DNA from 2 places in the Stenotrophomonas sp. STEN083 genome. Region 2 is predicted to be linked to the other one. Evidence: riboswitches for the same ligand, from Rfam matches in the RefSeq annotation. Region 2 holds a riboswitch; the other holds the start of a gene.
The links. Region 2 has a riboswitch for cobalamin ahead of btuB (TonB-dependent vitamin B12 receptor). Riboswitches for the same ligand answer to the same signal wherever they lie in the genome.
Positions count from the first base shown of each region.

Region 1: another riboswitch for cobalamin. It lies ahead of ACVOK8_RS02460 (ribonucleoside-diphosphate reductase subunit alpha); the one in region 2 lies ahead of btuB (TonB-dependent vitamin B12 receptor).

Region 1 covers NZ_JBRRCU010000004.1:81,118-90,970, reverse strand. Annotated here, with positions in the region: gene ACVOK8_RS02460 (ribonucleoside-diphosphate reductase subunit alpha) at 1-1,734, opposite strand, end outside; cobalamin riboswitch at 2,006-2,223, opposite strand; gene ACVOK8_RS02455 (DUF2884 family protein) at 2,493-3,302, shown strand; gene ACVOK8_RS02450 (VWA domain-containing protein) at 3,497-5,002, opposite strand; gene zapE (cell division protein ZapE) at 5,356-6,450, opposite strand; gene ACVOK8_RS02440 (alpha/beta hydrolase) at 6,453-7,124, opposite strand; gene ACVOK8_RS02435 (EamA family transporter) at 7,187-8,047, shown strand; gene ACVOK8_RS02430 (ExeM/NucH family extracellular endonuclease) at 8,185-9,853, opposite strand, start outside.
Region 2 covers NZ_JBRRCU010000039.1:25,121-34,973, forward strand. Annotated here, with positions in the region: gene ACVOK8_RS12590 (TonB-dependent receptor plug domain-containing protein) at 1-1,742, shown strand, start outside; gene btuB (TonB-dependent vitamin B12 receptor) at 1,843-3,726, opposite strand; cobalamin riboswitch at 3,842-4,078, opposite strand; gene cobT (nicotinate-nucleotide--dimethylbenzimidazole phosphoribosyltransferase) at 4,403-5,473, shown strand; gene ACVOK8_RS12605 (histidine phosphatase family protein) at 5,470-6,057, shown strand; gene cobS (adenosylcobinamide-GDP ribazoletransferase) at 6,054-6,806, shown strand; gene ACVOK8_RS12615 (TfoX/Sxy family protein) at 6,963-7,322, opposite strand; gene ACVOK8_RS12620 (GAF domain-containing protein) at 7,319-7,801, opposite strand; gene ACVOK8_RS12625 (phasin family protein) at 7,974-8,336, opposite strand; gene queD (6-carboxytetrahydropterin synthase QueD) at 8,777-9,142, opposite strand; gene ACVOK8_RS12635 (TonB-dependent receptor) at 9,326-9,853, shown strand, end outside.

The DNA of each region.
Region 1 (9,853 bases), on a different contig from region 2:
TGCGTCCCAACGCTCGACGTCGTCCGGCACCACGTTCCAGGCATCGAACTGCAGCTCGCCGTGGGCAGCGCGGGTGTCGTTGAACGAGGGATGCTTGCCGCGTTCCTGGGCCAGTTCGCAGGATACTTCCAGCGCGTGGAAATAGATGGCCTCGGCGATCTTGGTCGACAGCGCGCGTGCTTCGGCGGAGTCGAAGGCCATGCGCTTGCGGAAGAACACGTCCTGCAGGCCCATGCAGCCCAGGCCGACCGGGCGCCAGCGCAGGTTGCCGCGGCGTGCGGTTTCGATCGGGTAGAAGTTCAGGTCGATGACGCGGTCGAGCTGGCGCACGGCCAGGCGCACGGTCTCGGCCAGCTTCTCGAAATCGAAATCGCCATGCGCGTCGAGGTGGTTGCCGAGGTTGATCGAGCCCAGGTTGCAGACTGCGGTCTCGTCGTTGGAGGTGATCTCCAGGATCTCGGTGCACAGGTTGGACAGGTGGATCACGTTGCCGGCGCGCAGGGTCTGGTTGCTGGCAAGGTTGCACTTGTCCTTGAAGGTCATCCAGCCGTTGCCGGTCTCGGCCAGGGTGCGCATCATCCGCGAATACAGCTTGCGTGCCGACACGGTCTTGCGCGCCTTGCCCTGGGTTTCGGCCTGTACATAGGCCTGCTCGAAGGCCGGGCCGAACAGATCGGTCAACTCCGGCACCACGCGCGGATCGAACAGCGACCATTCCTGGTCGGCCTCGACGCGCTGCATGAACAGGTCCGGCACCCAGTTGGCCAGATTGAGGTTATGCGTACGACGCGAATCATCACCGGCGTTGTCGCGCAGTTCGAGGAAGTCCTCGATGTCGGCGTGCCAGGTTTCCAGATAGACGCAGGCCGCGCCCTTGCGCTTGCCGCCCTGGTTGACCGCAGCCACAGAGGAATCCAGCGTCTTCAGCCACGGCACGATGCCGTTGGAGTGGCCGTTGGTGGACTTGATCAGCGAGCCACGCGAACGCACGCGGGTATAGCTGACGCCGATGCCACCGCTGAACTTGGACAGCTGCGCGATGTCGGCATAGCGGTCGTAGATGGATTCCAGCGAATCCTGCGGCGAGTCCAGCAGGAAGCACGAGGACAGCTGCTCGTGGCTGGTGCCGGCATTGAACAGGGTCGGGCTGGACGGCAGGTAATCCAGGCTGCCCAGACGCTGGTACAGCGCCAGTGCTTCGGGCACATCCTCGCTCAGCGCGCTGGCGATGCGCAGGAAGAACTGCTGCGGGGTTTCGATGACCTTGCGCGAATGCGGATGCCGCAGCAGGTAGCGGTCATACATGGTGCGCAGGCCGAAGTAATCGAAGTTCAGGTCATAGGACGGATCGATCGCGTCGTTGAGCTTGCGTGCGTTGACCTGCACGAAGTTGAGCAGGCGGTCGTTGATCAGGCCGACTTCGTGGCCACGGCCGACCGACTGCGAGAACGCATGGATTTCCTGGCCGGAGACTTCCTTGCCGATGAAGTTGGCCAGCAGGCGTGCAGCCAGGCGGCCGTACTCGGGCTCTTCGCCGATCAGCAGGGCGGCGGTACGGATCGACAGCTCGTCCAGTTCCTGGGTGCTGGCGCCGTTGTACAGGCCGGAGATGGTGCGCGTGGCCACCCGCATAGGGTCCACCGCGTGCAGGCCTTCGCAGCAACGCTGGATGGCGCGGACAATCTTGTTGAGGTCTACCGGCTCGGTGCTGCCATTGCGCTTGGTCACGCTCATGGCGGTGGCGGTTGGCGGCGGGGTCAGTTCAAAACCGGCTTCAGCCGGAGCGACGTCAGTATGAGTGGCAGTCACGACGATGGTGTCCTTGCAAACGTTATGCACGCAGCTCCTGCCCGCGCAGGAAGCAGAGCCGGTACGGAGCAGCGAGCATGGAAGGACGGCGTCGCAGCAGCCGCGACAGCGCACGACCAAGGGTCGGCAGCAGCCACGGCACCACGTCACCAGCCGTCTTCCCCTCGAAGACACCGCAGCCGGCACCACGCGGTGTGCATCGCGTGGCTGTCGGCAGGTCTTCGGACTCATGGGCAGGAAGGCGGGGGCCTTCTCCTACTCCGCCGCTTCCCAAGGCGTTTGCCTCAGTGCTGTTGGCGGGGTCGTTCCCAATTACCGCTGCGGGGCAGTGCCGGACTAGCCTTGAAGGCATCACCAGCTTCCCTATTAATCCGACGGAAAAATCCCGTCAGAACCGACGGAGCACAAGATAGTGGGGGTGTATGACAGGGTCAACACCAAATCTAGTATTTCTTTGCCAAGCCTTGCGGCACAAGGCTTGGACTGTATGCCGCCCGGGCCAGACACTCGAACCTGCTCGAACGGAATGCGCAGTCAAGCCTTTTGCAGAGTTTTTTTGTAGGGAAACCACCTGACTTGACTACGTAAATTTCTGATGAAATTCCGGGCGTGACTTCCGGCCTGCGCAGCCGTCGCTGCAAGCGGCCAAGCTGGCGGCACCCTTCCGCCACGAGCTCGCCGCCATGCGCCTGCCGCCCATCGCCACCTCGCTGGCCCTGCTGCTGCCGCTGATGGCTCAGGCCGCTACGGTCAAGGCACCGGAGCTGTCCGCCGATCAATGTGGCGTGTCCACCGACTACAACGTCCTGGTGGATGGCGGCGGCATCTGGCTGCGCCGCGATACCCTGCCGATGCGCGAGATCGTGTTCCACGACGGCCAGCTGAGCATCGACAACCGCATGCAGACGGTATCGGCCGCGGATGCACAACGCCTGCGCGCACTGGAGAACGGCGTGCGCCAGCTGATGCCGGCGGTCACCGGCATTGCCAACGAGTCGGTTGGCATCAGCTTCGATACGTTGGACTCGGTTTACGAAGGCCTCACCGGCAACGCCAACTCCCGCAAAGTGCGCAAGTTGCGCAAGGAGGCCGAACGTTTTGTCGAACAGACCATCGGCCGCGGCCGCTGGGACCAGGACCTGTTCCATGAAGGTTTCGAAGCACGGGTGCAGGATGCCGCCGAGAGCCTGAGCGGCTCCATCGCCCGCAGCATGCTGTGGGCGGTATTCACCGGTGGTGAGGACAAGCTGGATGCGCGCGCGGACAAACTCGACGCCGAACTGGAGCAACGCCTGGAAGGACGCGCTGCCGCCTTGGAGCAGCACGCGCGCTCGTTGTGCACGCAGGTACAGGCGCTGGATAGGCTGCAGTCGGCACTGGAGTTCCGTTTTGATGGCCAGCCGCTGCAGATGATGCGCGTGAGTGGTGATACCGCGACGATGGCAGCAAGCGATGACCGTCAGGGCGACAGCATTCCGTTGCCAGCGCGGTAAAGCCCGCTTTTGGTAGTGCCGAGCCTTGCTCGGCAGGGGCATCACCGGTAAAGCCCATGCCGAGCATGGCTCGGCACTGCAGGGCTTGGCTTTGTAGGAGCGGCGTAAGCCGCGAAGCTGGCAAAGCCTGAAGATCAAAAGCTTACCCCTCCCCAACCCTCCCCTTGCCTACGGCAAAGGGAGGGGGCAGAAGCTCAGCCCTTCGGCAACTGCGCCAACTCCTCGCGCACCAGCTTCACCACCAGCTTGTCCAGGGTGTCGACCGAATAGTTCTCCACCTCATGCACGGTCTCGCTGCCCGGTCCGCTGGAGGGATTGCTGGCATCCTTGTAGGTCAGGAAGATGAAACGCCCGCCGGTGTACTGCGCGATCTGCCGCTGCGCGATCTCACCGGTGGTGTCCTGGCCGGATGCGGCAACGCTCAACACCTTGATGCCCTTGCCCAGCGCGGCCAGCATGGTCTGTTCGTAGTGCGGCTGCGGGTAATCCATGTGCGGCGGCGCATCGGCCAGCGACACCAGTAGGCGCGTAGTCGAGGCACCGCGCCAGTTCATCGCCTGCACGGCATGGTCGAAGGCCTCGTTCATTGCTTCCGGGTAATCACCGCCGCCATTGGCCTGCACGCCATTCAGCACTTTCTGAAAGCCAGCAACGTTGTTGCTCAGGTCCCAGCCACGCACGAAGTACTCGTCGCCGCGATCACGGTAGGTCACCAGCCCCAGGCAGATGTCCGGGTTGGACGGCAGCTGGGCGATATCGCGGACGATGCCCTGTAGCGTATCGCGCAGCTTGTCTATTTCATCGGCCATCGAGCCGGTGGCGTCGACCATGAACACCAGGTCGAGCTTGGCCCGCGCCGGCAGCGGTGCATCGGCCACCACTACCTGCACGGCATTCTTCTGCCCGCGCTGCAGGACCGAGGTCACCGTCTTGCCGGCGCGCCGCACCTGTATCTGGTAGCTGGCCGAATCGCGATCATCGAAGGCATTCGGGTGAACCCAGACCTGGCCACCGGCATCGGTACGCGCCCACATGCGCGCACCATTACGGGCCGTGACCGCCACTTCCGCGTCCGGCACCGGCCGACCCTGCGCATCGACCACCTGCAGGCGCTGGCGCACGCTGATATCGCGACCAAGATCATTGGCTTCTTCATGGCCCTGCAGGAACTGCTGGAATGCGGTGAAGTCAGCGTTGTCATCGACGACACCGGCAGTGACTGGCGCCTGCTGCTGCCGCACGTTGCCAGTGGTGGTGATCGAAGCCATCGGCATTTCCGCTGCCGCATAACTGGCATCGGCAGCGGCCTCGGCACGGGCTGCCAGCGACGGTGGAGGTGGCGGCGCAGCAGGCGCTGGCATGGGAGCCATCATCTTCGTGTCCGCCCTGTAGCTGTCCCCCGTGCGCATACGCACCTCGCCCGCAGCGATATTGTGCTGCTGCGGCTTGGGGCTGGGATCGGCAACCTCGCGCAGCACCGGCGTGTCGCTGCAGACGCTGGCGCTGGGCGCACGGAAGTTGGGCTGGGTCTGGCGCGTGCGTTGCGTGGTTGGCGCCTTGAGATCGCCGGTCTTGTCGGTCACCGGGAACGGGGTATGGCGGACCGCTGCCGCCACCGGCAGGCCGACCAACAGCGTCACTGCGGCGGCCAGCGCCATATTGCGAACCGCCGGCCGGTTTGAACCCTTTGCGCTAGCCATGATTCCTGCTCCCATCCAGGCCGCGTGATGCGGCGTACGGGGATAGGAACGGATGGGGGTGGGGAGTGGGGTTAAATCTGCCCCCTCGCTTGCGCAACGCGCTGGGGAGCGGGTGGATTTTGATTTTCTGGCGCTGTCGGCGAGGCTGCTCTGTAGTGCCGAGCCATGCTCGGCAGGGGCTTTACCAGCGGAAAGCTGCCCTCACCCCAACCCCCGCTCCGCGCCCCGGCCCTTGCGCTGACGCAAGGGCGTTCGATGGGCAGCGAACCGTTGGTTCGCAAGCTGCCCCTCTCACCCCGCAAGCGGGAGAGGGGCTCAAGGCGTAGTGCCGAGCATGGCTCAGCACTACCGGATCAGTTGCGGTGCGCGGTACCCAGGTACTCGGCGCTCTGCATCTCGATCAGGCGGCTGGCGGTGCGCTCGAAGGCGCCGGCCAGGCGGGTGCCGCTGTACAGCAGAGGCGGCGCGTCCTGGGCGGTGCAGACCAGGTTGACCTGACGGTCGTACAGCTCATCGATCAGATTGACGAAGCGGCGCGCGGCATCTTCGTTCATGCGATCGAAATGCGGAATGCCACCCAGCAGCACGGTGGTGAACTCGCGGGCGATCTCGATGTAGTCCGACGGCCCACGCGGGCCTTCGCACAATGCAGCGAAATCAAACCACGCAATACTCTTGCCACGGCCACGCACCGGGATCTTGCGACCCTCGATCTGGATGTTGCCGCCGCGTGCCTCTTCGGCGCCGCTCAGCTCCTTCCAGCGTCCGGCCAGCCACGTATCACTCTCAGCATCGAGCGGCGCGCGGTATACCGGCGAGCGGGTCAGCGCGCGCATGCGGTAGTCCTCGGTGCCTTCGGCGTACAGCTCGACGCAATACTTCTCCAGCAAGGCAATCGCCGGCAGGAAGCTGTCACGCTGCAGGCCATTGAGATAGAGGTTCTCCACCGCCGTATTGGAGGTGGTCACCAGAGTCACACCCTCGGCGAACAGCCGCTCCAGCAAGCGTCCAAGCAACATCGCATCGCCGATGTCGGTGACGAAAAATTCATCCAGCACCAGCACGCGCAGCTTGTCGCGCCACTGTTGGGCGATCTTGGCCAGCGGATCGCTCTGCCCCTGATGCAGGTGCAGCTGTTCGTGGATGCCGCGCATGAAGCGGTGGAAGTGGGTGCGGTACTTCTGTTCGATCGGCAGGCCGTCATAGAACAGATCGACCAGGAAGGTCTTGCCGCGGCCAACGCCGCCCCAGAAGTACAGGCCCTTTACCGGCTCGGGCTTCTTCCAGAACGCCGACAGCCGGTCCAGCCAACCGTCCTGCGCACTGTCGACAATGGCCAGGTGGATGCGATCCAGCTCGGCCAGCGCGGCGTGCTGGGCAACATCATCGCGCCAGTCGCCGCGTGCCACGCCAGCGGCGTAGCGTTGTGAGGGGGTCATTGCATCCATGCTCAGTTGCTGCCGTCGGGCAGCCAGCGCCGCACTTCATGCTGGATGGCGCCGCGCAGATCGATCAGCTTGCGATGGAAGAAATGCGAGGTGTCCGGCATGCGCACCAACTGCGGCGGATTCGGCAGCGATTCCAGCCACTGGTACACGCCGTGTGCGTCGACCACTTCGTCGGCATCGCCCTGCACTACCAGCCAGTTGGCCGGCGGCTGCACTTCGGAGAAATCCCAGGTGCGGCGGCCAACCGGCGGTGCGATCGAGATCAGGGCCTGCGGCTGCAGCTGGGCGGCAGCGCGCAGCGATACATAGGCGCCGAAGCTGAAACCGGCCAGCCACAACGCGGCATCCGGACGCTCGCTGCGCACCCAGTTGACCACCGCGCGCAGGTCGTCGGCTTCGCCTTCACCATTGTCGTAGGTGCCAACCGAGGCACCGACGCTGCGGAAGTTGAAACGCACGGTGGTGATGCCCAGGTCGCGCAGCGCGCGCGAGACCATGGTCACCACCTTGTTGTGCATGCTGCCGCCCTCGATGGACAGCGGGTGGCAGATGACGGCGATGATCGGACGCGCGGCGGTCTCGCCATCGGGCAGGTCGACGCCGACTTCCAGCGGACCGGCCGGGCCGTCCAGCATCAGCGTCGCCGATTCGTGGGGGAATGGGAGAGTTTGCATGCAGCCATAATAGCGGCCCCGTCCGGCGGCTTCACGCTTGCCCTTCACAACTGCCCAAATCCATGCATTTCCTTGTCCTGAGTGTGATCTGCAGTGTCCTGGTATCGGTGCTGCTGAAACTGGCGCCACGCCGCGGCGTCGATATCGCCCAAGCGGTGACCTGGAACTACCTCGCCGCCAGCGTGCTGTCGCTGCTGTTGCTCAAACCTTCCTTGCAGTCGCTGCAGAGCGGGCATACGCCTTGGCTGGCCCTGCTTGGGCTTGCGGTGGCCCTGCCCGGCATCTTCCTGGTGCTGGCCCGCGCGGTGCGCGAAGCCGGCATCGTGCGCAGCGACGTGGCCCAGCGGCTGTCCTTGCTGCTTTCGCTGGCGGCCGCCTTCCTGCTGTTCGGCGAACAGGCCAATGGCTGGAAGCTGGCGGGGCTGGGATTGGGCCTGCTGGCGATTGTCGGCGTGACCGCGCGTGATGGCGGCAAGGCAGAACGTTCGGGCTCCAGCTGGGGTTGGTTGCTGGGCGTATGGGCCGGTTTTGCCTTGATCGACATCCTGCTCAAGCAGGTGGCTGCGGCCGGGACGCCCTCCACCGCCGCCTTGCTGGTGAGCTTCGGCATCGCCTTCGTGCTGATGCTGGTGTGGCAACTGCAGCGGCATTTCGGTGGCAACAGCCGGCTGACGCTGGGAAATCTTGGCTTTGGCCTGCTGCTTGGGCTGCTCAACTTCGGCAACATTCTGTTTTACGTGCGTGCGCACCAAGCGCTGCCGCACAGCCCGGCGACGATTTTTGCGGGCATGAATATTGGCGTGGTGTGTCTGGGCGCGTTGGTTGGCGTGCTGGCGTTCGGCGAGAAGACCAGCGTGTGGAATCGCGTTGGTCTGGCGCTGGCAGTGCTGGCGATTGGCTTGATTGCGCGCGGGACGTTTTGAGGGTTTTGCTGGTTTGGAGCAACAGCAAAGGCACCCCTCCCCGGCCCTCCCCTTCGCTGCGCGAAAGGGAGGGAGAAAAGCTGCCCCCTCACTTTGCCGTAGGCAAGGGGAGGGTTGGGGAGGGGTGCTTTAAAAGCTTACGGCTCAAACCCCAACAACAACGGATCATGATCCGAGCTGCGCCACGGCCCCGGCACGTTGCGGCCCTGGTAACCCACCTCGTCTGCCTCATCGGCATTGATATGCCACTCGGCCGCGCCCTTCAGCCGCGCAGCCATGCCCGGGCTCAGCAGCGCGTGATCCAGACGACCGGTCAAACCGTTGTAGACGTAGCTATAAGGCTGCTGCACGCCAGCAACCTTGAACGCGTCCTGCCAGCCATCGGCATTCAAGGTGCGGATGGGCTCTTCCATCGCATAGGCGTTGAAGTCGCCAAGCAGCACCGCATCACGGCTGCCGGTACCGGTCGGGTCTTCCTGCAACCAGCTGTGCAGCAGCTTGGCCGATTCCACGCGGGTGGCGTTCCAGCAGCCCTGCCCGTCATTGCGATCGGCATTGTCACCGCTCGCTTCCGAGCAACCCTTGGACTTGAAATGGTTGGCTACCACCACGAACGGCGTGCCCTTGCGGCCCATGCGGAAGGCCTGCGCCAGCGGCACGCGGCTGCGTTCGCCAAACGGCTCGCGCTCCAGCACCGCCGGTTTGCCCATCGGGCTTACCTTTGACGCGCGGTAGATGATGCCGACGCGGATCGGATTGTCGCCCGGGCCCTTGCCGGCATCGACGAAGCGCCAGTCGCCATCCTTGCCCTGCGCCGCATTGAGCGCGCGCACCAGCTGATCAATCGCCGAGCCCGGGCCATAGCCGTCGTTCTCCAGTTCCATCAGCGCGGCAACGTCGGCATTGAGGCTGCCGATGGTGGTGATCAGCTTGGCCTGCTGCGCCGCCTGCTGTTCGGCAGTCTTGGCACCACGCAGGGTCGGATAGCCACCGCCCTTGCCGTCGCCATTGAAGTAATTCTCCAGATTGAACGCTGCGATGCGCAGCCCGCCGGCCACGGTCGGCGCCTGCTGCGGACGCTCGGCATCCACGACTACCGGCGCGGTCAGCTGCAGCCGATAGCCGCCATCAAAGCGCTGGTCGACGATGCCCTGCACCTCGCGCAGCTGCGCGCCGCTGCGCAGCAGCTGGTCCGCTGCCAGATACGGAACCGCAGCCGGCTCCCGCTTGCCGCTGGCATCGTCCAGGCGCAGGCGACGGCGATTGTTGTCGGCGATCACCGCAGCTTGTTCGGGGCTGCCGGCGGCGGCCACTTCGCTGGGTTGCCACAGGCGGCCACCGAAGGCAGCGGTCAGTTCGCCATAGCGCGACAGTTGATCCTGCCCGGCCACGGTCAGGCCGCTCGGAATGCGCACCTGCATGCCTTCCAATGCTTCCCAGTTGGCCGGCACATCGGTCAACACCAGCGCTGCCGGCAGTGGGCGCGCGGCGACTGGGATGACGGTCTGCGCCTGCAACGTGGTCAGACCCTGCCCGCTCTTGCCGGCGGCCTGCTCTTCGACGGTGCCGGTAATGCGCAGCCACTGGCCGACCTGCACGGCCTGCTCCTTGGGCACAACCACGAACAAGGCATCTGACGTATTGGCATCGCCGTCACCAGCGTCCTGCACGAAGATGCCGCCCAGGCCATCACGCATATCTGCGGTCACCGCGCCCTCGATGGTGACGGTCTTGCCCGCATAAGGGCTGTGGTCGGTCGTGCCCTGCACGCTGCCGATCGGCATTACGACCGGCTTGGAGGGGGCA
Region 2 (9,853 bases):
CCAACGGTGGTGCATTCACCGATGGCATCGCGTTTGGTCGCCACTTCGATGAAGAGCTGGGGCATATGCGCCAGCAGACCGACCGCAAGTTGCTGCAGGCCAGCATAGGCGCGGAAGGCTATTTCGACTTCCTCGGGCGCAGCTGGAACTACGAGGCTTATTACTCTTACGGACGCAGCCGCCAGCGCACCCGCGAACTCAATGCCGGTTCCTACGACCGGCTGTTGTCGGGGTTGAATTCGTACGTGGATGGTGCGGGCAACCCGATTTGCCTGGATGGGCCGGCTGGCTGCGTGGCGATCAATCCGTTCAAGCGGCTGACGTCGGAGATGGTCGACTGGTTGACCTACGACACCGACTGGTCGACCACCACGCTGACCCAGAAAGTTGCATCGGCCTATGCCTCTGGCGGCATGTTCGACCTGCCCGGTGGTGAAGCCAAGATCGTGGTGGGTGCGGAGTACCGCAAGGAACGCAACGAGATCGGCACCATCGCCCAGTACGACCCGATCAACCCGGCCTATGACCCCAGCCTTGGCACCACCCAAAGCAGCTTGACCGGCGAGTTCAGCGTCAAGGAAATCTTCAGCGAGCTGAGCCTGCCCTTGCTGTCGGGCGTGACCGGCGCAGAGCGTCTGTCGCTGGAGCTGGCCGGGCGTGTCTCGGACTACAGCACCGCCGGCCGCACCACCACCACCAAAGTTGGCTTGGAGTGGGCGCCGATCGACGACATCACCTTGCGTGGCACTTACGGCAAGGCGATCCGTGCGCCCAATATCGGTGAACTTTACACGGCGGGCAGGGTGTCTTCGGCGTGGATCTACGATCCCTGCAACGACTATGCGTTGGCTACCCGTACCAGTACCACCAGCTACACCGCGGGCAACTGCGCGGCCATCAGTCCCAGCGATACCAGCGTTGGCAACTACTGGCAGTGGAAGGACATCGTCTACTCGGGCAACGTCAACCTGAAGCCGGAAACTGCCAAGACCACCACCTTTGGCGTGGTGCTGCGGCCGCGTTTCATTTCCAACCTGACGGTGTCGGCCGACTATTACAAGATCGACCTGCGCGGGGTGATCTCCACCCTGGACTACCAGACCATACTCAATCGCTGCGTCGACCAGGCGAGCCTCAACAATACTTTCTGCGATCTGGTCAGCCGTGACTCGGCGGGCGACATCGTAGAAGTCGCCGTGCAACAGTTGAACCTGTCGCAGAGCATCGCCCGTGGCGTGGACATCAATGCCAACTGGTACTACGACCTGGGTGGTGTAGCCAACTCCAATGCGGGCCGCATCCTGGTGGATCTCAGCTATGGCCGTACCCTGGAACGCAAGTTTGTCGCCGACCCGTTGAATCCAGATGACGAATGGAATTACCTGACGCTGTGGGGCACGCCGAAGTGGAAGGGCACGGTGCGTACCGGTTGGTCCAATCCCAAGGCCAGTTTCTACTGGACCCTGCGGCATGTATCGAAGATGCGTGGCAGCAATACCTCCACCGCAAGCTACGAGCGTGAGTGGGCCGGCAATACCTTCTACAGCGACTTCTACGCCAGCTATCAGCTCACGCCGAAGTTCAGTGTGTTTGGTGGCATGAACAATGTGTTTGATCGCGCGCCGCCACGGGTGCCGGGTGCAGAGGCCGGCGGTGCCGGTTTCAATCAGACCGGCTATCAGGCAGCGGTATATGACGTGCTGGGCCGCACCTTCAACATCGGCGTGCGCATGAAGCTGTAACGATTCGTGGTGACTGAAAAAGCAGGGGCGACGGGATCACCGTCGGCCCTGCTTGTTTTCACACTGCCGGAAACCGCAGCGGCGCTGCGGCTTCGCAGACTCAGTTGGCCTTGCTGTTGTAACGCAGGGTCAGCTGGTACTCGCGGCCCGGCTGGTTGTACCAGGCAACGGTTTCGTACTCGCGGTCGAACACGTTGGCGGCCTTGGCCTGCAGGCTCCATGCATCGTTGATGGCGTATTCAACGCGCACATCCATGGTGCCGTAACCGGCCAGACGCACGCTGTTGGCGGCATCGTCGAAGCGGTGACCACTGCCGGCAGCGGTCACGCCCAGACGCAGCGGGCCAAAGCTCTTGTCCACGTCCAGACGGCCGCTGGTGCGTGCACGACGCGGCAGCAGGTTGTCGTAGGTAGGTGCACTGGCGATATGGTCGCGCGGGTCGGTGAAGCTGGCCTGGGCGTTGATGTCGAAGCCAGCCAGCGACAGGTAGCCGGTCAGCTCGGCGCCACGGATGCGGGCCTCGGCGATGTTGTACGGGGTGAAGGTGCTGTCGAGTGCGATCAACTGGTCAATGCGGGTTTCATAGGCATTGAAGGTCCAGTTCCAGGCGTCGGCGTACTGCGCGATGCCGATGTTCAGGCTCTTGGACTTCTCTGGCTTCAGCTCGGCGTTGTTGTAGCAGCCCCACGGTGAGCAGGGGTAGTACAGGTCATTGAACGTCGGCGCCTTGAAGCCGGTGCCGGCATTGGCGGTCAGGCGGAAGCCGTTGCCGAAGGCAAAACCGTAGCCAAGGCTGCCGGTGGTGTGGCTGCCGAACTGCTCGTTGTCGTCGTTACGCACGCTGGCCTGCAGCGAGTGTGCGCCGAACTGTCCCTGATACTCGGCGAACACACCGGTGTTGTCGCGGCTATCGGTGATGTAGGCCGTGGTGCCGGTGACCTTGTCCTTCTGCCAGTCAGCGCCGGCGCTGATTTGCTGGCCTTCGGCGAACAGGAAGTCACCCTGCACGCTGGCGGTGTCGCGGCGGCTGTCCAGGGTGCTGACGAAGCTGCGGTTGCCGTTGCCGGCAAGGTAGCCATCGGCCTGTTCGTTGTTGCGGCCAACCTGGGCGGTCAGCTGGAAGGCGTCGCTGTGCACCCACTTCAGCTTGCTGCCGATCACCTGTTGGCGGTTGTCCGATTCATTGCTGGTGGTGCCATCAAACTGGTTGCGGCTGATGGCATTGAGCACGTGGCCTTCCAGGCTCAGCGTGTCGGTCAGGGCATAGCCACCGCGGACGTTGATGGAGGTGTTGCGGTAACCGTCACGGTCCGGCTCGTTGGTGAAGCAGCCGGCGCCTGCCCAGGTCGCTGCGTCGTAGAAGCCGCGGCAGGCGTTGATGCCATCGGTCTCCTGGTAGCCGGCCTGGGCCGAGATCCAGCCGCGCTCGCCGCGGTTGCTGAAGCCGGCGCTGACCTGGCGCAGGTTGTTGCTGCCGGCGGTGATCGCCAGGTTCTGCTGCAGGCCCTTGCCGGCATTACGGGTGAAGATCTGGATCACGCCTCCAATGGCTTCGGAGCCGTACAGGCTCGAACGCGGGCCACGCACGATTTCAATGCGCTCGATCTGGTCGATCGGCAGTTCCTGCAACGGCGGCATGCCACTGGTTGCCGAGCCGATACGCACACCGTCTACCAGTACCAGCACCTGGCTGGAGCTGGTGCCGCGCATGAACAGCGAGGTCAGCTTGCCCATGCCACCGGAGTTGTTGATGTCCAAGCCAGCACGGCCGCGCAGCAGGTCCTGCAGCGAGTTGGCCTGGCTGCGATCAATCTGCGCACGGTCGATGACCTGCACCGGCACCACGCTGTTCTCGATGGAGATCGGGGTGCGGGTTGCGGTGACGGTGACGTCGTCCAACTCGGTCGGTGCGTTCTGCGCGGCAGCAACGCCCGGCAGTGCAAGGGCAAGGGCGAGCGAAAGAGAGTGGTAAGACAATTTCATGGAAGCTCCTGGGCCTGCACGCTCCCGCGCAGGCGGATGGGGAAGGCTGCCAGAAGAGGGAGAAGACGGAGGCGGCGCACACGGCGCTACAGCCGCCGCCATGCCCTCCGCATCGCAACCAGTCGGCTTTCGGGCCGGTCTCCGGACTCGCAGGCGAGGCGGCATGTGCCGCTTCCGTCCAGGCGCCTTCCCGTGTCGAGCACAGTGGCGGTATGCCTGGCCTTGTCCTGCTTACCGTTGCGGGGGCAGCGCCGGAATGGCGACATGCTGGAGTTCCAGCAATGCGCGGCACCGGCTTCCCGTTTCAACCGACCAGCAATGCCGGGCGGTCACCTGAAAGTGCGCGCATTCTATGCCATTGCCGCCAGCGTTGCCGGAATGGGCGGCAACGGCCACCGCACTGCTGCGTCGCTACTCGGTGTATGTGGACAGCGTGGGCGACAAGTCTGGTAGCGGCTTTCGGGCTTTGTAGCCCAGGTAAGCACACCTGCAACGGGATGTGCAGGGCACGTCGGGCCTGCATTGCTGCTGCAATCATATTCCCCGGGTGCGCTGCATTTACCCGGGTTATGTGTTGCTCGGGTTGGGTTTGAGCAGTGACTGACGAAGCAGGTCATGCGCAGCACTGTTGCTGAATGGCTAGAATGCGCGCTGCAAACGCAGTATCGGAAGTGTCGTGACAGAAACATGGTACGGGCAGGCCTGCGGCCAGCCTTCGCAGGAATACCGGCAGCGTGCCCTGCTGCGCCAGCGCCAGCTGACCAAGCCGGAAGGCGCCCTGGGTCGCCTGGAGACCTTGGCGGTTGAGCTGGCCGCGCTGCAAGGCGTGGATCAGCCAGCGGCGCAACGTGTGCCGGTGATCGTGTTTGCTGGCGACCATGGCGTCACCGCGCAAGGCGTATCGGCTTACCCGGCGGAAGTGACGGTGCAGATGCTGCACAACTTTGCTGGCGGTGGTGCCGCCATTGCGGTGCTGGCGCGCGAACTGGGCCTGCCGCTGCACGTCTGGGATGTGGGCAGCCGCGCTACCGCGCCGATTGCCGGTGTGGTCAGTGCCAAGACGTTGCACGGCACTGCTGATTTCAGTACTGCCGCGGCGATGTCTGCTGCCGATCTGGAAGCTGCCTTCGATGCCGGTCGCCGCGCGGTGGAAGCTGCCTGCACCGAGGGTGCCGATCTGCTGGTGTTCGGTGAGATGGGCATCGGCAACACCACCGCTGCCAGTGCGGTAGCCGCCGTGCTTGGTCCGTTGTCGTTGGACGAGTTGGTCGGCGCTGGCACCGGCTTGGATGCAGTGCGCATGGTGCAGAAAAGAAATCTGATCGCACGCGCGCTGAGCCTGCATGGGGATGCGATCAACACGGCCGAGTCCCCCGCATGCGAAGCATTGCAACGTGTAGGTGGATTGGAGATCGCAGCGATCAGCGCGGCGATGATTGCCGCGGCGCAGCGTCGTATTCCGGTGTTGGTGGATGGCTTCATCGTCTCTGCTGCAGCATTGGCGGCAGTGCGCATCAATCCGAGTCTGCGGCCGTGGCTGCTGTTCTCGCATCAATCGGCCGAGCGCGGTCATATTCGTCTGTTGGAAACGCTGCAGGCACAGCCATTGCTGTCGTTGGACCTGCGTCTTGGCGAAGGCTCCGGCGCCGCGCTCGCGCTGCCGCTGGTACGCATGGCCTGCGCCCTGCACAACAGCATGGCGACGTTTGCCGAAGCCGCCGTTGCCGATCGCGGTGGCGGCCGATGATTCTTGATCTGCTGCGGCATGCTTCCACCGGACGTGCAGGTCACCTGGACGGGCGTACTGATCCGCCCTTGATCGACGGTGCGATGGATGCGCTGTACCGCTGCCATGCCGGCATCGGCTGGAGTCGGGTGATCAGCTCACCGCGCCGGCGTGCGCTGGATACCGCGCATGCACTGGTGGCCGGCAGCAATCAGTTCTGCGAGATCCACCCGGATTGGGCCGAGCTCGACTTCGGCGATTGGGACGGGCTGCATTTCGATGAACTACCGGCCGAGCAATTGGCCGGGTTCTATAGCGAGCCGCACGATGTGGTGCCGCCCAACGGCGAATCCTGGCAGCAGTTCCAGGCGCGTGTTGAAGAGCAGCTGCATCGTTTGGTGGACGAAGACGATGGTGACGGCCAGCCGGTGCTGGTGGTCAGCCATGCCGGCGTGCTGCGGCTGGTGGTGTCGCGGGTCTGCGGCATGAGTTTGTCATCGCTGTGGGCGATGCGTGTTGATTACGGCACCCGTGTGCGCCTGCGCGTGGAGCGTGGCGAAGACGGGCAGTTGTGGGGTGAACTGCTGGAGTTGCGACAACCATGATCGGACGCCGCCTGATCCTTGCCATTCAATTCCTGACCCGGTTGCCGACACCACAGGTGCGCGATTTCCGCCAGGAAGATCTGAGCAGGTCGGCGGTGTACTACCCCTTGGTCGGCGTCATCATCGGCGTGCTGCTGGCGCTACCGCTGTATGGCTTGGCTGATCGACCATGGTTGGCCGGCGCATTGACCTTGCTGGTCTGGGTGTGGGTGACAGGTGCGCTGCATCTGGATGGTCTGGGCGATGTGGCCGATGCCTTCGGTGCGGCGCATCGTAATCCGCAGCGCTTTCTGGAAGTCCTCAAAGACCCGCATATGGGCGTGTTCGGCGTGGTCACGCTGATCATGCAGCTACTGCTCAAGTTCGTGCTGCTGACCGAGCTTGCTGTGGGGCCGTTGTGGTTCGGCATCGTGCTGGTGCCGGCGTGGGCGCGTTGGGGCACCTTGTGGTGGAGCCAGCGCATACCGTCGCTGCATGGCAATGGTTTGGGTGAGCGTTTTTCCTGGCAGCTACGACCGGCGGCGATGTGGTTGTGGGCAGTATTGCTGGCCGCGATCAGCGTGGTGTTCGCGTGGCCGTTGTTGCTGGCGTTGCTGCTGGTGCCGCTGGTTGCGCTGTGGTGGAAGCGCAAGCTTGGTGGCATCTCCGGCGATGGCCTGGGTGCGAGTGTCGAGGTTGTGGAGACCTTGCTGATGCTGGTGCTTGTAGTCCTCGCACCGCTAGCCGCTGGATTTGTGGGAGTGTTGTAGGAGCGGCGTGAGCCGCGAAGCCACAGCTGCATCCGGAGCCACGTAACTCGAACCACCTGCGATCATTGCTGTGCGATCTGATAGATAGCCAGCTTCGCGGCTTACGCTGCTCCTGCAAAAGCCGTTCGCCGTTCCCACAAACGCTGATGCTCCGCTTCAATCCTCGAAGCGGATCTCGGTGGTCTCTTCTTCGTCGGCATCAGCCTGCATATGCGTTTCATGCACCGGCCCGGCCTGCTGTCCCGCGCGCGTGGTGGGCAGTGCACCAGCAGCGACTTCATACTCCGCCACCAGCTGCTGGCGGCGCGCCTCTGGTATTTCCTGCCAATGGCAGCCGACCAATGCGCCCTCCAACGAATACAGCAGGTTGAGGCTGGGCTTGAAGCCGGCGCGGCGCACCTTCATGAACGCCGCTACCGGGCCGATCGCACTCAAATCCTGCTCGCTGCGCAAACCAACCTGACGCAGCCAGGCTGCACTCTTGGGGCCGATATTGCGCAGCTTGGGCGTGCTCATTGCAGCGCCTCGACAAATACCTGGGCGATGGCTTCCAGGCCCAACTGGTCATCCGCGTCGAAGCGTGCGATCACCGGGCTGTCGATATCGAATACGCCGACCAACGCGCCGTTGTGGACCATGGGCACCACCAGTTCCGAGCGCGAGGCCGAGTCGCAGGCGATATGGCCGGGGAACGCATCCACATCCTCGATGCGCTGGGTCTGGCGGCTGCTGGCAGCGGCGCCACACACGCCCTTGGACAGCGGAATGCGCACGCAGGCCGGCAAGCCCTGGAACGGGCCAACTACCAGTTCCTTGCCGTCGTAGAAGTAGAAACCCACCCAGTTGAGCTGCGGCAGCGCGTGGTAGACCAGCGCCGACAGATTGGCGGCATTGGCAATACGATCGGCTTCGCCGTGGACCAGGGCACGGGCCTGGGCCAGCAGCTGGGCGTACTGTTCCGGCTTGCTGCCGGTGAGGGTGTCGGTGTTGAACATCAGGAGAGTCTAGCCGCTGTGTGGTCGTCGATTCTGCCAGCCGCTGCTGCTGAACGCAGCCATCGGCAATGGAATGCTGGATCGCAGGCAAAAAAAGACCCGGCAGCGGGAGGGGGCTGCCGGGTCTGGGATTGCGCGGGGGAGGGACCGCGCAAATTCTGTTGTCTGGGTGTCAGTCGGCTTTGCGCTCAGCCTTGGCGGGCTTGGCAGCGAACGGCTGGCGCACCAGTGCGCCCAATGCCTCGCTGGTCTTCAGGCTGAGCCCGACCACTTCCTGGTTGGCGTTGGCCAGCCGTTCGATGTTCTCGCGCGCCAGCTGCATGCCCTTGGGCAGCAGCGCCTGCAGATCCGCCTGCGCACCGGCCTGCGCCAGTTCGCCGAAGAAGCCCGCCGCAACGGTGGTGTTGCGCTCAAGCGCGCGCAGTTGCACGCCAAACACGCTTTCAGCATTTTCCAAGGCGAGCCGGTTGGCACGGTTGGCGGCAGCGGCGAGCTGCTGGGTGTAGCTGCTGAAGTCGTTGAACTGAGCGGACATCGGGGTGATCCAGCGGGTCTTGTTGCGTTGCAGCATAGCGCAGATATTGCGCGGCGCAACATATAATTGTGAGTGGTTCAGATACGCGCTTTCTGTAGTGCCGAGCCATGCTCGGTAGGGGGCCTTCCAGATAAAGCCAGTTCTGTAGCGCCGAGCCATGCTCGGCAGCGGCCTTCCAGATAAAACCAGTTCTGTAGTGCCGAGCCATGCTCGACAGGGGCCTTCCCGGTAAAGCCTCTGCCGAGCATGGCTCGGCACTACCGCTCCCTCCCTTTGCCGCAGGCAAGGGGAGGGTTGGGGAGGGGTTGGCTCTTCGCTGCTTGTTGCAGCCCTGGCTTCGCGGCTTACGCCGTTCCTACAAATGCCGCTGCATGGCGTGTAAAGCCTCTGCCGAGCATGGCTCGGCACTACCGCCTACCGCCTATCGCCTACGGCTGCGATCAGGCGGCTTTGTCGCCCTTGTAGCTGCAGCCGGAAGTGCAGGTCTCATGCACCACTACTTCGCTGAGCAGCGGCAGCGCTGGCTTCAGCTTTTCCCAGATCCACATCGCCAGGCGTTCGCTGGTGGGGTTTTCCAGGCCGGGGATGTCGTTGAGGTAGTTGTGGTCGAGCTGGTCGTAGAGCGGCTGGAAGGCGGCCTTCAGATCGCTGAAGTCCATGATCCAGCCGGTCTCCGGGCCTGGTTCGCCGCTAACCCGCAGTTCAACGCGGAACGAGTGGCCATGCAGGCGCGAGCACTTGTGGCCGACCGGGACGTTGGGCAGCCGGTGTGCGGCTTCGAGGGTGAAAACCTTGAAAATATCCATGGGCGCAATTGTAGGGTGCGGCCGTCTCCCAGCGTATGCATCTGTGATGCCAGTAGTAGTTTCATATCCATCCTGATGAAGCGATGTAACAGATGGTTATGTGCGAATGCAACAAAGTGATTGGCCGGACATTTGACTGTTGTGAGGTACTGCTGGTGTTGTCATTCACCTCTCCCGGACTCCATGCCTACTCGTTCCTTGCTCGCTTTCGCGGTGGCTGCTGCCATCGTTGCTCCCTCCCTCGCCCTGGCCGAAGCCGCTGCCGATGGCAGCAAGACCCTCGATGCGGTGCGCGTCACCGGCTCCAACATCAAGCGCACCGATACCGAAACCGCCAACCCGGTTCAGGTGATCGAACGGCAGCAACTCGAGCAGACCGGCAAGGCCAGTGTGGCTGACCTGCTGCGTTCGATCTCCGCCAACACCGGCAACGCCAGCAACGAAACCAGCAACAGCGGCTGGGCCTCTGGCTCGGCCGGCATCGGCCTGCGCGGCCTGTCGCAGAAGAACACGCTGGTGCTGCTCAACGGCCGTCGCCTGGCCAACTACGGCTTCCCGTCTGGTGGTCTGTCGGATACCTTCGTCGATCTCAACGCGCTGCCGCTGGTCGCGGTGGAGCGCATCGAAGTGCTGAAGGACGGCGCCTCGGCGGTATACGGTTCCGATGCAGTCGCCGGCGTGGTCAACATCATCACCCGGCAGAATTTTGAA